Regions from separate parts of the Bacillus vallismortis genome, predicted to be linked through region 2. Evidence: a T-box and tRNA genes for the amino acid it is inferred to sense, from the RefSeq annotation. Region 2 holds a T-box; the other holds one or more tRNA genes.

Region 1 (7,793 bases), 1.7 Mb from region 2:
ATAGCTCAAGGATTTTCTTTGCGAGATGATGGTAGTTCTTTTCTTTGCTCATCAAAACCCCTCCTCTTCTAGCTGCCTTATTTTTTTCTCAAAGATTGTATGGCTGCTCTTGTTTTATCGATATAGCCGGTTGTTTCTTCGTACCGCTCAGCCGCCATGCCTAAAAACAAAACATCAATCATAAAAAGCTGGGCGAGGCGGGAGGAAGTGGCTGCACTTCGAATCAGGGCTTCGTTGGAATATGCTGTGTGCAATGGGACATCAGCCAGCGCGGAGACGGATGTCTGACTGAATTGTGTGAGGCTGATCGTTTTGATGCCTTTTTTCTTAGCCATCGTGAGCAATTCAATGATTTCCTGGGTCTCTCCTGAAAACGAAATGGCGAATGCGATATCATCCTTATCTGCATTTGCGATTAATGATGCCACAAGGTGAGTGTCTGTGAACGCGGTTGCTTGTTTATGAATCCGAAGCCACTTTTGCTGGGCGTCCTTAGCGACAATGCCGGAAGCCCCGAGGCCGATAAAATGCACGGTATGAGCTTTGAGAAGCAGAGACACCGCTTGTTCCAGCTTTTTGTAGTCCATCAGGTCTGAAGTATCCTGAATGGCCTGGATGGCATTGCCGGCCGCTTTTTCAGAAATGGAGGACAGCGGTTCGTGGGGCGAAATGTCCCGGTAGCCTTGAGTAGCAGGCTTTGCCAGATCGCCTGCCACTCTCATTTTTAAATCTTGAAAGCCCTTTAGTCCGAGTGATTTGCAGAGCCTGATGACGGCAGCGTCACTTGAATTGGCTAAGACGCTGATTTCGCTGACAGTGCTTTCGATTGCTTTGTGGGGATGAGTTAGGATGTAATCCGCAAGTTTACGCTCCGATGGAGGGAGCTTGTGCTTCATTGATTGGATGATCGCTATACCGCCTGTTGCCATGCTCGTTCTCTCCTTATCCTGAATGGTGATTTTCGATAGCTTTGTCTATAAAACCGTTTGCTTCATCTAGTAATATTTTAGCTTGCTCCTGATCTGTGCTTGTTTTGAGCATGACGATTGCCGTTTTGACGTGATGATCGGCTTGTTCCAGAGTTTGTCTGGCTGTGTCGTATGAAGCATTTGTAAGGCTTTGGATGATGCTGATGGCGCGTTCTTTTAGTTTTTTGTTGCTGACGTTGACGTCTACCATCAAGTTTTCGTAAACCTTGCCGATTTTGACCATGACAGCGGTGGATATCATGTTTAGAATCATTTTATGAGCAGATGCGGCTTTCATACGTGTTGATCCGGTTATAGCCTCAGGTCCGACGACAACCTCAATGCTGTGATCAGCTTCCTTGCTGATGGCGGAATTTTCATTACTGGTAAGGGCGATGGTATGTGCTCCGACTTTACGGGCGTATGTGAGGGCGCCTGCGGCATAAGGTGTGCGGCCGCTTGCTGCGATGGCAATGACGGTATCGTTTGATGTAAGCTGTATGTTTTTTAAATCTTCGGCTCCTGCTTCTTCACTGTCTTCAATGCCCTCTGCTGCCTGCAAAAATGCTTCGGAGCCTCCAGCCATGATTCCAATGACCTGATCTGGGCTTACGCTAAAGGTGGGAGGACATTCAACAGCATCCATGACACCGAGTCTGCCGCTTGTGCCGGCGCCTGTGTATATGAGCCGGGCCCCATTTTGAAACGAGTCGCAGGCGCAGTCTACAGCTGTTTTGATTTTGGGGAGAACCTGCTGAACGGCGGCTGCGACTTTCAAATCTTCGTTGTTGATCATTTTGAGGATGCCGAGTGTGTTTGCTTTATGGATGTCAGCTGTTTGGCTATTGCGTGATTCCGTTGTGAGACGGTGAAGGTTTAATGGTTCTGACATGAGGATGCCCCCTGTTTCAATATAATGTATTTCAATATTCAGTATATTCATTTCTGTCATTGTATTTCAACTCTGTTTTTTATTTTTGAAATTTTATTTCATCTGAGACTATAAGAAATAATGAAGAATCAGCTGTTCTCCTAGCGGCCCGATTCTCCTCCTTCCTTTATCCAGGAATCCGCTTTTCATGTAAAGTTGTTTTGCGCGTGTGTTTAGGTAATTGACGGCCAAAATGATTTCATCACACCATGGAAAATAACCGCTCACAAACGAGGGTAGCTGAAGCATTGCTTTTTTTGCATAGCCTTTTCCATGATGTGCAGCGTTTACTGACAGGGAACTGAGCAGTAAAGCAAATGGATTGTTAGTATAGGGAGCAAGCGTTTCTTTTGACGTATATAGAATGAAAAAGCCGACCGGCAGATCGTTTTTTAGAATGACAACCGGATATCGGTCTTTTACGCCTAAGGTCTGAGTCAGCACCTCTTTGGGAAGAGAGGTAAAGCGTTTGTCATCGTTGTTTAACGTGAATGATTGAAGTTCCTGCAAATGTTCAGGTTTATAGAATGATAAAGATATGTCTAGAGTCATGTAGCGGCCTCCTTACAATATGTCGTCTAGCTGATTTTCTGAAATGACGCGGTAGCCTGCTTGTATTAATAGTGCGGCGGTCACTCCCCTGCCGGCGATTTTTCTGCCAGAGAATGTGCCATTATAAATAAAATTGCTTCCGCATGACGGACTGTTTTCTTTTAATATGACGGCAGAAGCATTGATTTCTCTTGCGTAAGCTAATGTTTTAGCGGCGCCTTTCATATATAATTCTGTTACATCTTCTCCTGAAGCCGTCATGATTTTCGCGGTTCCATTGAGTACATCCTCGCCAGTGCCTCCGATGATTTCTGCAGGCTCACGGGGCGTGCAGAAGCCGCCGAGAAGCTCAGGGCAAGCCATGACTGCTTTCTTTTCATCGACTAGTTTTCTGATTTTCTCTGATGCGGCGTGAGAGCCGTTGTATCTGCATTCAATGCCGCCAAGACAAGAACTGACTAGAATCATTTTGGTTACTCCTCCCTCGGATTCGCTTATTTCTATCATAAAATAAATGACTAATGTTGGTAGGCTTTTTCACTTAAAAAAGGGGTTAAAAAGTTTGAAAATAAAAAATTCAATTTTTCTCTTTACAAATGGAGGTCAACCTGTATATAATAACTTTTGTCAGCTCGACGAGAACACAAACGGCCCGTTGGTCAAGCGGTTAAGACACCGCCCTTTCACGGCGGTAACACGGGTTCGAATCCCGTACGGGTCACCATTTGGAGGATTAGCTCAGCTGGGAGAGCATCTGCCTTACAAGCAGAGGGTCGGCGGTTCGAGCCCGTCATCCTCCACCATCTTGCCGGTGTAGCTCAATTGGTAGAGCAACTGACTTGTAATCAGTAGGTTGGGGGTTCAAGTCCTCTTGCCGGCACTGTTTTTTCAAAATTTTATGTGGAGGGGTAGCGAAGTGGCTAAACGCGGCGGACTGTAAATCCGCTCCCTCAGGGTTCGGCAGTTCGAATCTGCCCCCCTCCACCATTATTGGGCTATAGCCAAGCGGTAAGGCAACGGACTTTGACTCCGTCATGCGTTGGTTCGAATCCAGCTAGCCCAGTCACAGACACCTTTGACCAAAAGGTGTCTTTTTTCTTTTGTGATGATTATTCCAACTTCTAACTGTTCAGTCTGTATAATAATTTTAATCATATGTTAAGGTAGTTTATTGGCGAATTACCATCTACACCCTGCCAAAAATTTGTTAAACTTATTTTATAAAAAATTGAAACCTTTTCAAACGAAGCTCGTATACATACAGACCGGTGAAGGCAGAGGTTAGATAAATATGGAAATGATGATTAAAAAGAGAATTAAGCAAGTCAAAAAAGGCGACCAAAATGCATTTGCGGACATCGTTGATATTTACAAGGATAAAATTTATCAGCTTTGCTACCGTATGCTCGGCAATGTGCATGAGGCGGAGGATATTGCACAGGAGGCTTTCATCAGGGCGTACGTTAATATCGACAGTTTTGATACGAACCGGAAATTTTCAACTTGGCTTTATCGAATTGCGACCAATTTGACGATTGACCGCATTCGCAAAAAGAAGCCGGATTATTACCTCGATGCAGAGGTGGCTGGTACGGAAGGCTTGACCATGTATTCACAAATCGCCGCAGACGGAGTTTTGCCAGAAGATGCAATAGTGTCGCTGGAGCTATCAAACACGATTCAACAGAAAATTTTAAAGCTTCCTGACAAATACAGAACAGTAATCGTATTAAAGTATATTGACGAACTCTCATTAATTGAAATCGGCGAGATTCTGAACATTCCTGTGGGGACTGTGAAAACGCGGATTCACAGAGGGAGAGAGGCTCTTCGAAAACAATTAAGGGATCTTTAAGTGGGGTGATGAAATGAGCTGTCCTGAACAAATTGTGCAGCTTATGCATATGCATCTTGATGGAGATATCCTTCCGAAAGATGAACGCGTATTAAATGAACATCTTGAGACATGCGAGAAATGCAGAAAGCATTTTTATGAGATGGAAAAATCTATAGCGCTCGTGCGGAGCACATCGCATGTCGAAGCCCCTGCGGATTTTACCGCTAATGTCATGGCGAAATTGCCTAAGGAGAAGAAAAGAGCTTCTGTGAAAAGATGGTTCAGAACCCATCCTGTTATCGCAGCTGCTGCGGTATTCATCATTTTGATGGGCGGGGGGTTTTTAAACAGCTGGCATAATGACCATAACTTCAGCGTGTCCAAGCAGCCGAATCTTGTGGTGCAGAATCATACTGTAATCGTACCTGAAGGTGAGACGGTCAAAGGTGATGTGACTGTCAAAAACGGCAAGCTCATTATTAAAGGCAAAATAGACGGGGATGTAACCGTTGTAAATGGCGAAAAGTATATGGCCTCTGCTGGACAAGTCACCGGTCAGATTGATGAAATCAATCAATTATTCGACTGGACATGGTACAAATTGAAGTCCACGGGGAAAAGTGTACTCAATGCATTAAAACCGAATGACAAAGAGTAAAGCGTGTCGCCGCTTTGCTCTTTTTTTACGGGCTGAAAGAGCTGGCGCATTTCACTTGCCAAATCGAAATGTGGTATAATGGGCTCGCTATGTTAAGTACATATGCGTAACACGTTAAACACAAAATACGAAATGACTGAAATCTTGGAGGACGAGGAAATGGCTTTTGAGGATATCCCTTTTTTGCAGTACCTCGGCAATGCCGTTGATATTCTCCTTGTTTGGTATGTGATATATAAGCTTATTATGGTCATACGCGGCACGAAAGCGGTTCAGCTGTTAAAAGGAATTGTCGTGATCGTGCTTGTTCGTATGGCAAGCCAATATTTGGGCCTCGGTACGCTTCAATGGCTGATGGACCAAGCGATAACATGGGGATTTTTAGCAATCATTATTATTTTTCAGCCTGAGCTGAGAAGAGCGCTTGAGCAGCTTGGCCGCGGCCGCTTTTTCTCAAGGAGCGGCACGCCTGTGGAGGAAGCGCAACAGAAAACGATTGAGGCCATCACAAAGGCGATCAATTATATGGCGAAACGCCGTATAGGAGCCCTGCTGACCATTGAGCGGGACACTGGAATGGGCGATTATATAGAGACTGGCATCCCATTGAATGCCAAAGTCAGCTCCGAGCTGCTGATCAATATTTTTATTCCGAACACTCCGCTGCATGACGGTGCGGTGATTATGAAGAATAATGAAATTGCCGCTGCCGCCTGTTATCTGCCGCTTTCTGAAAGCCCGTTTATTTCAAAAGAACTGGGCACGCGGCATAGAGCGGCTGTCGGCATCAGTGAAGTGACAGACAGTTTGACGATTATTGTGTCGGAAGAGACCGGCGGCGTCAGTGTGGCAAAGAACGGCGACCTTCACAGAGAACTGACTGAAGAAGCGCTGAAAGAAATGCTTGAAGCCGAGTTTAAGAAAAACACCAGAGACACTTCTTCTAACCGCTGGTATTGGAGGGGCAAGAAAAATGGATAAATTCTTAAACAACCGCTGGGCTGTAAAAATCATTGCTCTGCTTTTCGCGCTCTTGCTTTATGTGGCGGTTAACAGCAATCAAGCACCGACTCCGAAAAAACCAGGTGAATCTTTTTTTCCGACATCAACGATTGATGAGGCAACACTGACCGACATTCCGGTTAAAGCGTATTACGATGATGAAAACTACGTCGTGACAGGTGTTCCGCAAACAGTGAATGTCACAATAAAAGGTTCGACAAGCGCCGTGAAAAAGGCCAGACAGACAAAGAACTTTGAAATATATGCCGACATGGAGGACTTGAAAACCGGCACACATAAGGTCGAGCTTAAGGCCAAAAACGTGTCGGATGGACTCACAATCTCGATTAATCCATCGGTTACGACAGTTACAATTCAAGAACGAACGACCAAAAGCTTTCCTGTAGAAGTGGAGTATTATAATAAAAGCAAGATGAAAAAAGGCTATTCTCCGGAGCAGCCGATTGTCAGCCCGAAAAATGTGCAGATCACCGGATCTAAAGATGTGATTGATCATATTTCTCTTGTGAAAGCTTCGGTGAATCTGGAAAAAGCAGATGAAACGATCGAAAAGGAAGCGAAAGTGACTGTCTATGATAAAGATGGAAACGCGCTTCCTGTGGACGTGGAGCCCTCGGTCATCAAGATTACCGTTCCGGTGACAAGCCCAAGTAAAAAAGTGCCCTTTAAAATTGAACGGACAGGAAGCCTTCCTGACGGTGTCAGCATAGCGAATATTGAATCCAGCCCCAGTGAGGTAACGGTTTACGGCTCGCAGGATGTGTTGGATTCTCTTGAATTTATTGACGGCGTCAGCTTAGATTTAAGCAAAATCAACAAGGATTCAGATATCGAGGCAGATATTCCGCTTCCCGACGGCGTCAAAAAAATCTCGCCGTCAAAGGTGACGTTGCATATAGAGGTTGATAGTGAAGCGGACCAGAATTTTGAAAATGTCCCTATAAAGACTGTAGGGCTGAACAGCTCGCAAACCATTGAATTTCTTGAGCCTGAATCGCAAGCCATAGACGTGACGGCTAAAGGTTCTCCCGGCAATATAAAAAAGCTGAAAAAATCAGATATAGAATTGTATGTGAATGTATCAGATTTAGATGACGGGGAGCATAGCGTGAAGCTTGAAGTAAACGGGCCTCAGAATGTAACCTGGTCCTTGGGGCAAAAAAGCGCCAAAATCAAGCTGACGTCTAAAAAAAGCAATACATCAACTCATGACAACAGCAATACATCAGGGAACCAGGATGGCACAGATAAACAAACGAATGATCAAAATCAGCAAGAAGATACAACGAACAGTAATAAAAACAGCAATGATCAAAAACAAGACGTAAATAAAGACCAAAACCAAGATCAGGATGAGGACGAATCCGCTGCGGATTCACAATCCTCATCAGAATAAAAAAGGAGCGATTATAAAATGGGCAAGTATTTTGGAACAGATGGTGTAAGAGGTGTCGCCAATAGTGAGCTTACACCTGAGCTGGCCTTTAAAGTCGGGCGTTTCGGCGGGTATGTGCTGACAAAAGATAAACAACGTCCAAAAGTACTGATAGGCCGCGATACACGGATCTCCGGCCATATGCTGGAGGGGGCCCTTGTCGCCGGACTTTTATCTATTGGCGCAGAAGTCATGCGTCTGGGTGTCATTTCTACACCTGGTGTATCCTATTTAACAAAAGCGATGGATGCAGAGGCAGGCGTCATGATTTCTGCTTCTCATAACCCAGTACAGGATAATGGCATCAAGTTCTTTGGGGGAGACGGATTTAAGCTTTCTGATGAACAGGAGGCTGAAATTGAAGGCCTGATGGACGAACCGGAGGATAA
Region 2 (7,793 bases):
TCACATCGCATACGCCTGATACATTTACAATAGATGGCATGCTTGAGTTAATGTGCAGCATGTCAAGAGAGGAAGAGAGAATATGAGTCAATCATTTAACAGACATCGCCGCCTGCGGTCTTCAAAAGCAATGAGAGAGATGGTGAAGGAAACGCGTTTGCACCCATCCGATTTTATTTATCCGATTTTTGTCGTTGAAGGGCTGGAAGGCAAAAAAGCTGTTCCGTCTATGCCTGATGTGTACCATGTTTCTTTAGATCTATTGAAGGATGAAGTGGCAGAGCTGGTCAAACTGGGCATTCAATCGGTCATCGTGTTCGGCATCCCGGAAGAAAAAGATGATTGCGGAACGCAAGCGTACCATGATCACGGCATCGTTCAAAAAGCCATCACAGAAATTAAAAAACACTTCCCTGAGATGGTTGTAGTCGCTGATACATGCTTATGCGAATATACAGACCACGGTCATTGCGGACTTGTCAAAGACGGGGTCATCCTCAATGATGCATCACTTGAGCTTTTAGCCCAGACAGCTGTCAGCCAAGCGAAAGCAGGTGCTGATATCATTGCGCCTTCAAACATGATGGACGGATTTGTTACCGTGATCAGAGAAGCGCTCGATAAAGAAGGGTTCGTGAATATTCCGATCATGTCTTACGCTGTGAAATATTCAAGTGAGTTTTACGGGCCGTTCCGTGATGCAGCAAACAGCACGCCGCAATTCGGGGACCGCAAAACATACCAGATGGATCCTGCCAACCGTATGGAAGCACTGCGCGAAGCACAATCAGATGTCGAGGAAGGCGCGGACTTTTTGATTGTCAAACCTTCGCTTTCATATATGGATATCATGCGTGATGTTAAAAATGAATTTCCTTTGCCGCTCGTTGCTTATAATGTAAGCGGAGAGTATTCAATGGTGAAGGCTGCAGCGCAGAACGGCTGGATCAAAGAAAAAGAAATCGTGTTAGAAATTTTAACAAGTATGAAGCGTGCAGGTGCCGATCTGATTATTACGTATCATGCGAAAGACGCAGCGAAATGGCTTGCGGAGTAATTTTATTCAGTTGACAGGAGTTGAGGCAGATGAGAAGCTATGAAAAATCCAAAGCGGCTTTTAAAGAAGCGCAAAAACTCATGCCGGGTGGTGTGAACAGCCCCGTTCGCGCATTTAAATCGGTAGACATGGACCCGATTTTTATGGAGCGCGGAAAAGGCTCAAAAATCATTGATATTGACGGAAACGAGTATATTGATTACGTCTTGTCATGGGGGCCTTTAATTTTAGGCCATACAAATGACCGCGTCGTAGAGAGCCTCAAAAAAGTGGCTGAATACGGGACAAGCTTTGGTGCCCCGACTGAAGTTGAAAATGAATTGGCAAAGCTCGTCATTGATCGTGTGCCATCTGTAGAAATTGTACGAATGGTCAGCTCCGGAACGGAGGCTACAATGAGTGCTCTTCGTTTAGCTAGAGGCTATACAGGCCGCAACAAGATTGTAAAATTTGAGGGCTGCTACCACGGACACGGCGATTCTCTCTTGATTAAAGCAGGTTCAGGAGTGGCTACTCTCGGTCTGCCGGATAGCCCTGGCGTGCCAGAAGGCATTGCGAAAAACACCGTTACTGTCCCGTACAATGATTTAGAAAGTGTAAAGCTTGCTTTCCAGCAATTCGGTGAAGACATTGCGGGTGTTATCGTAGAGCCGGTTGCCGGAAATATGGGGGTTGTTCCGCCGCAAGAAGGCTTCCTGCAAGGTTTGCGTGAGATCACGGAGGAATATGGTTCCCTGCTGATTTTTGATGAAGTGATGACTGGCTTCCGGGTCGACTATCAATGTGCTCAAGGCTATTTTGGCGTAACGCCTGATCTCACTTGTTTAGGAAAAGTGATCGGGGGCGGGCTTCCTGTGGGCGCTTATGGCGGCAAGGCTGAAATCATGGAGCAGATCGCTCCGAGCGGTCCGATCTATCAGGCGGGCACATTGTCAGGCAACCCGCTTGCGATGACAGCTGGCTTAGAAACATTGAAGCAGCTGACACCAGAATCCTACAAGAATTTCATCAAAAAAAGCGACAGGCTGGAAGAAGGCATTTCTAAAGCGGCCGAGGCTCATGGCATTCCGCATACCTTTAACCGCGCAGGCTCGATGATCGGTTTCTTCTTTACAAACGAACCTGTCACCAATTATGAAACAGCCAAATCATCTGATTTGAAGCTGTTTGCCAACTATTATAAAGGGATGGCGAATGAAGGTGTATTCCTCCCGCCCTCACAATTCGAAGGCCTTTTTCTTTCAACGGCCCATACTGATGAAGATATTGAAAAAACAATCCAAGCAGCTGAGAAAGTATTCGCTGAGATCAGCCGCGGATAAAAGTGAAAACCGGTATCAAGGTTATCCTTGGGCCGGTTTTTTTCTGTGTACTCCCACTCATATTTCCTCCAGTTCATACATACACCTTTAGTGACATCTAATTTTAAGGATTAGATGAAAGGAGGATATGAACTTGCCGCAAAATCATCGATTGCAATTTTCTGTAGAAGAATCGATCTGTTTCCAAAAAGGACAGGAAGTTTCTGAACTGCTTTCTATTTCATTAGATCCTGATATTAGGGTTCAGGAAGTCAATGATTATGTATCAATCAGAGGATCGCTTGAACTTACAGGTGAGTACAACATAGATCAAAACAAACATACCGAGGAGCTTTATACTGATAAGCGGTTTGTTGAAGAAGTCAGAAAGAGAGAGGATGGAAGCGCGGAACTGACTCACTGTTTTCCTGTGGATATTACCATTCCTAAAAATAAAGTGAGCCATTTACAGGATGTCTTCGTCTTTATTGACGCATTTGACTATCAATTAACCGATTCGCGCATTTTAACGATTCAGGCTGATTTAGCGATCGAAGGGCTTTTGGATGATACAGCAGATAAAGAGCCGGAGATGCCTCTGTACGAAGCTCCTCCTGCAATTAGGGAGGAAGAGCTTTCTGAACCGCCGATCCAAAGTGTATTAGAAACGAGTGCGCCTCCGGAAGAGCAAGCGGAATTAAAGGATGAACCGCCAGAACTTTTTATCTCGAAAGCGGGGCTCCGTGAAGAACTGGAAACAGAAAAAGCAGCATCTGCTCCCCCGGAATCAATTGCCTTAGAACCAGAGTCGCGAGAAAGTGCGAAAGCTCCGACTCGTACAGAACCGGAAACAGGAGAAGCTGAGCCACAATCAGAAGCTTTAGAAAAAGAGATTCAAGGGATGGTTCATGCCGAAAAGGAAACGCCGGAGCCAGCAGCTGCAACAGCAGTTGTTCGTGAAGAAGCGGACTCTGCAGGTGAGGCTGAGCAACATGCAGAGAGTGTGAGTTCTAAGGAAGAAGGAGAAACATCAGTGTCTCCTACTCTTGAATATGCGCTGCGCCAAGAGGATCAAAATGAAGAAGCGGCTCAATCGGAGCACGCTGAGCCCGCGTTTCGTCAAGAAGAGAAAGCAGCGGCTCAACCGGAGCACGCTGAGCCTGCGCTTCGTCAAGAAGAGAAAGCAGCGGCTCAACCGGAGCACGCTGAGCCCGCGTTTCGTCAAGAAGAGAAAGCAGCGGCTCAACCGGGGCACGCTGAGCCCGCGCTTCGTCAAGAAGAGAAAGCAGCGGCTCAACCGGGGCACGCTGAGCCTGCGCTTCGTCAAGAAGAGAAAGCAGCGGCTCAACCGGGGCACGCTGAGCCAGCACTCCGTCAAGAAGATGAAGCAGCGGCTCAACCGGAGCACGCTGAGCCTGCGCTTCGTCATGAAGAGAGAGAAGCAGCCCAACCGGAGCACGCTGAGCCTGCGCTTCGTCATGAAGAGGATGAAGCTTCGGAGCCTGTATCTGAGTCCGTTCTCTCCATCGAAGAAAACAGAGAGAAGAAATCGGTGTCAGCGCCATATACGGAGGATGACGAAGCGTTACAGCTCCATTTCAATCAAAAAGCCAGCTCAGACGAGACGCCTCAAAAAGAGCTCACAACGGTATACCGCACCTTCCTGCCCGAGCAAGAAGAGGAAGATTCTTTTTATTCCATGCCTAAACTGCTGGAAAAGGAAGAACAAGAGGAAGACAGCTTTGAAATTGAAGTGAGAAAAATACCTTCGGCTGAAGAGCCTGAGGAAGAAACACCTTATCAATCCTTCCAGCTACCTGAGGCCTCTGAGACAGAAAGGAAGGAAGCGGATGCTGTTCCTAGGGTTGCTCCTGCTGCTGAAACAAAGGAATCTCAAACAAAGGAAAGTGATAATTCTCTTTATTTAACAAAACTCTTTACGAGAGAAGAGGATGAGTTTTCGAGAATGAAAATATGTATTGTTCAGCAGGAAGATACGATCGAACGTTTATGCGAACGGTATGAAATCACCTCCCAGCAGCTAATCAGAATGAATTCATTAGCCTTGGACGATGAGTTGAAAGCAGGACAGATCCTCTATATTCCACAATATAACAACAGCCATGCGTAAGCCGTAAGCAATCGGAAAATGTGGTGAATGGAATGGAAGATACCCAAACGGTTCTTCAGGAGTACGGACTGACTGCTCAATTTATTGAGCCTGTCAGTCCTCTAGTGTGGAAAGTGTATACAGACTACGGTGTATTTGCCCTGAAAAGATTGAAGGCGGCTCGCGGAAAACAGTTTACAGATCACATGGTGGCGATTGAGGAAAAAGGTTTCCGGTCGTTTGTCAACATTTACAGAACAAATAGCGGAGAGTTTTTCTCCGGCGTACAATCAGGAAATTCCTATTATTTAATGCCTTGGCTCCAATTTGACCAGGAGGAAGAACGGGATCAGAAACATGATTACTTATTTAGAGAAACAGCCCGTCTCCACGAGAGAACCGTGCAGGAAATGAAAGTCAGCCGTGATGACATTGAACGTTATTACGGACAAACGAAAAGACAGTGGGAACAGGATAAAAGATTCTATGAACAGTTTGTAGATAGAGCGGAGAAGGAATGGTATCTTTCTCCTTTTGAACTACAGGCAGCAACCTATTTTTCAGAAACCATTTCCGCGGTGAACTTTGCACTGGAGCGGATGGAGGACTGGTATGAGTCGGCTAAAGAAAAGGGTGTCTCGAGAGTTGTCATGAATCATGGCAGCCTGTCTATTCACCATTTTCTCTATAATGATGCAGGAACCGGGTATTTGACAAACTTTGAAAGAGCGTCTGTCGGGCCGCCGCAAAACGATTTGCTCGGCTTTTATACAAAATTGTTCAGGGGCTTGCCAAAAGCTTGTCCGGAATGCGTCGAATGGTATGATGCATACACGAAATCATTCCCTTTACGTGAAACAGAAGCCAGTCTTTTTCTCAGCTATATGGCATATCCTGCAGCCATGTACAAGGTGCTGAACCGTTATCAAACCGGGAAGAGACAGCATGAAAAAGATGAATGCACGCATTTATTAAAGGCTTACTGGCAAATGAAAAATATTGAGCCGTTTGTGATGAAAATCCATGAGAATGAACAAGCGAAAAAATTTCAGGCTGAAAACGAGTCCACGTCTTAATGGCGCGGACTTTTTGTTTATATCCAATCTAAATGCAGGGCGCAAGCTAACAAGATTAGGATGGCAAGCAGCAAAACATCAAAGGTTGTTGGAAAGAAAATGGTTCTGATTCCTTGAAAAATCGTAATGGGAATAATCACTTGTGCGGATACAAGCCGAATTTGCCTAACCCACGGCGGCAGCGAATAAGAGCTGAAACGTTTCTTCACGGTGCATCCTCCTCTGCGCATTTATAAGCATCATATGCCAACTTTTGCAATAGGAGCCTGCCCATCTGTATAGAAAACGGCGTTTTTGGAAAAGATGATTGACGAATCAAAAACACTTTTACTATAATAAAGAACATAAATAAAGTATATGATGAGCTGATAAATACACCTGCTTAGAACGGGAAGAGTACAAAAAAGACGCATGCAGAGAGAGAGGCCGTTTGCTGAAAGGCTTCTTATGTTGTCTGATTGGAAGGTCGCCCGGGAGCATAATTTCTTGAAAGAAGAGTAGAGAAATTCGGGAAACACCCGTTATCCGTTGTAAGTGCATGAACCGATTTAGTTCATGAAAAAAGGTGGTACCGCGAAAGAGCTTTTCGTCCTTTTACAGGGATGAGAAGCTCTTTTTTCGTTCTCAGCCATTTTTAAACATGCTGGAGGGTTATGATGGAAACGAATGAACAAACAATGCCGACGAAATACGATCCGGCAGCGGTTGAAAAAGACCGATATGATTTTTGGCTAAAAGGCAAATTTTTCGAAGCGGGCAGCGATCAGACAAAAGAGCCATATTCTGTTGTCATTCCGCCGCCAAACGTAACAGGAAGGCTTCACCTTGGCCATGCGTGGGACACGACGCTGCAAGACATTGTAACAAGAATGAAACGCATGCAAGGTTACGATGTGCTGTGGCTTCCGGGTATGGACCATGCCGGCATCGCGACACAGGCTAAAGTGGAAGCGAAACTTCGTGAAGAAGGCACATCCCGTTACGATTTGGGCCGCGAAAAATTCCTTGAAGAAACGTGGAAGTGGAAGGAAGAGTATGCTGAGTTTATTCGTAGCCAGTGGGCGAAATTAGGGCTTGGCCTTGATTATTCCCGTGAACGCTTTACGCTGGATGAAGGCTTGAGCAAAGCGGTTCGTGAAGTTTTCGTTAAGCTATATGAAAAAGGCCTGATCTACAGAGGCGAATATATTATTAACTGGGACCCTGCGACAAAAACAGCTTTATCCGACATTGAGGTCATATACAAGGATGTCCAAGGCGCGTTTTATCATATGAGCTATCCGCTCGCTGACGGTTCAGGCTCAATTGACATTGCGACGACACGTCCTGAAACGATGCTCGGTGATACAGCTGTTGCCGTTCACCCTGAAGATGAGCGCTATAAGCACCTTATCGGAAAAACGGTGCTCCTGCCGATTACAAATCGTGAAATTCCAATTGTTGGTGATGATTACGTTGATATGGAATTTGGTTCAGGTGCGGTGAAAATTACGCCTGCTCATGATCCGAACGACTTCGAGCTTGGCAACCGCCACAATTTAGAACGCATTCTTGTCATGAATGAAGATGGAACGATGAATGAAAATGCTCTTCAATATCAAGGTATGGATCGTTTTGAATGCCGCAAAAAGCTCGTAAAAGATTTACAGGAGGCGGGAGTTCTCTTCAAAATCGAGGATCATATGCATTCTGTCGGCCATAGTGAACGAAGCGGGGTTGTTGTTGAGCCTTATCTTTCTACTCAATGGTTTGTGCGCATGCAGCCGCTTGCTGATGCAGCGATTGAGCTGCAGAAGAAGGACGAAAAAGTCAACTTTGTGCCTGACCGTTTCGAAAAAACGTATTTACACTGGATGGAAAACATCCGTGACTGGTGTATTTCCCGTCAGTTGTGGTGGGGCCACCGCATTCCTGCTTGGTATCATAAAGAAACAGGCGAGCTTTACGTCGGACTTGAAGCGCCTGAGGACAGCGAAAAGTGGGAACAGGATACAGACGTACTGGATACGTGGTTCAGTTCTGCACTCTGGCCGTTCTCCACGATGGGCTGGCCTGATGTAACGGCTGAAGACTTTAAACGTTACTATCCGACAGACGTTCTCGTGACAGGGTACGACATCATTTTCTTCTGGGTATCACGCATGATTTTCCAAGGGATTGAATTTACAGATGAGCGCCCGTTTAAAGACGTTTTAATCCATGGCTTAATTCGTGACGAGCAAGGCCGGAAAATGAGTAAATCTCTTGGC

Evidence for each region. A T-box is a leader RNA that pairs with one kind of tRNA and senses whether it is charged. The one in region 2 lies ahead of valS (valine--tRNA ligase), so its partner is inferred to be a tRNA-Val.
Region 1: it encodes a tRNA-Val, which carries the amino acid that the T-box ahead of valS (valine--tRNA ligase) is inferred to sense. The anticodon was not compared.

Annotation. Positions count from the first base shown of each region.
Region 1 is NZ_CP026362.1:3,321,382-3,329,174, reverse strand. Features, by position in the region: gene BV11031_RS17505 (PTS transporter subunit EIIC) at 1-52, opposite strand, end outside; gene BV11031_RS17500 (MurR/RpiR family transcriptional regulator) at 78-929, opposite strand; gene murQ (N-acetylmuramic acid 6-phosphate etherase) at 943-1,860, opposite strand; gene BV11031_RS17490 (GNAT family N-acetyltransferase) at 1,969-2,451, opposite strand; gene BV11031_RS17485 (2-thiouracil desulfurase family protein) at 2,464-2,919, opposite strand; tRNA gene BV11031_RS17480 (tRNA-Glu) at 3,101-3,175, shown strand; tRNA gene BV11031_RS17475 (tRNA-Val) at 3,179-3,254, shown strand; tRNA gene BV11031_RS17470 (tRNA-Thr) at 3,259-3,331, shown strand; tRNA gene BV11031_RS17465 (tRNA-Tyr) at 3,354-3,438, shown strand; tRNA gene BV11031_RS17460 (tRNA-Gln) at 3,443-3,514, shown strand; gene sigW (RNA polymerase sigma factor SigW) at 3,743-4,306, shown strand; gene rsiW (anti-sigma-W factor RsiW) at 4,320-4,946, shown strand; gene cdaA (diadenylate cyclase CdaA) at 5,106-5,927, shown strand; gene cdaR (CdaA regulatory protein CdaR) at 5,920-7,365, shown strand; gene glmM (phosphoglucosamine mutase) at 7,384-7,793, shown strand, end outside.
Region 2 is NZ_CP026362.1:735,105-742,897, forward strand. Features, by position in the region: gene hemD (uroporphyrinogen-III synthase) at 1-86, shown strand, start outside; gene hemB (porphobilinogen synthase) at 83-1,057, shown strand; gene hemL (glutamate-1-semialdehyde 2,1-aminomutase) at 1,087-2,379, shown strand; gene BV11031_RS03965 (LysM peptidoglycan-binding domain-containing protein) at 2,513-4,489, shown strand; gene cotN (spore coat protein CotN) at 4,522-5,544, shown strand; gene BV11031_RS03975 (hypothetical protein) at 5,562-5,753, opposite strand; T-box leader at 5,919-6,141, shown strand; gene valS (valine--tRNA ligase) at 6,201-7,793, shown strand, end outside.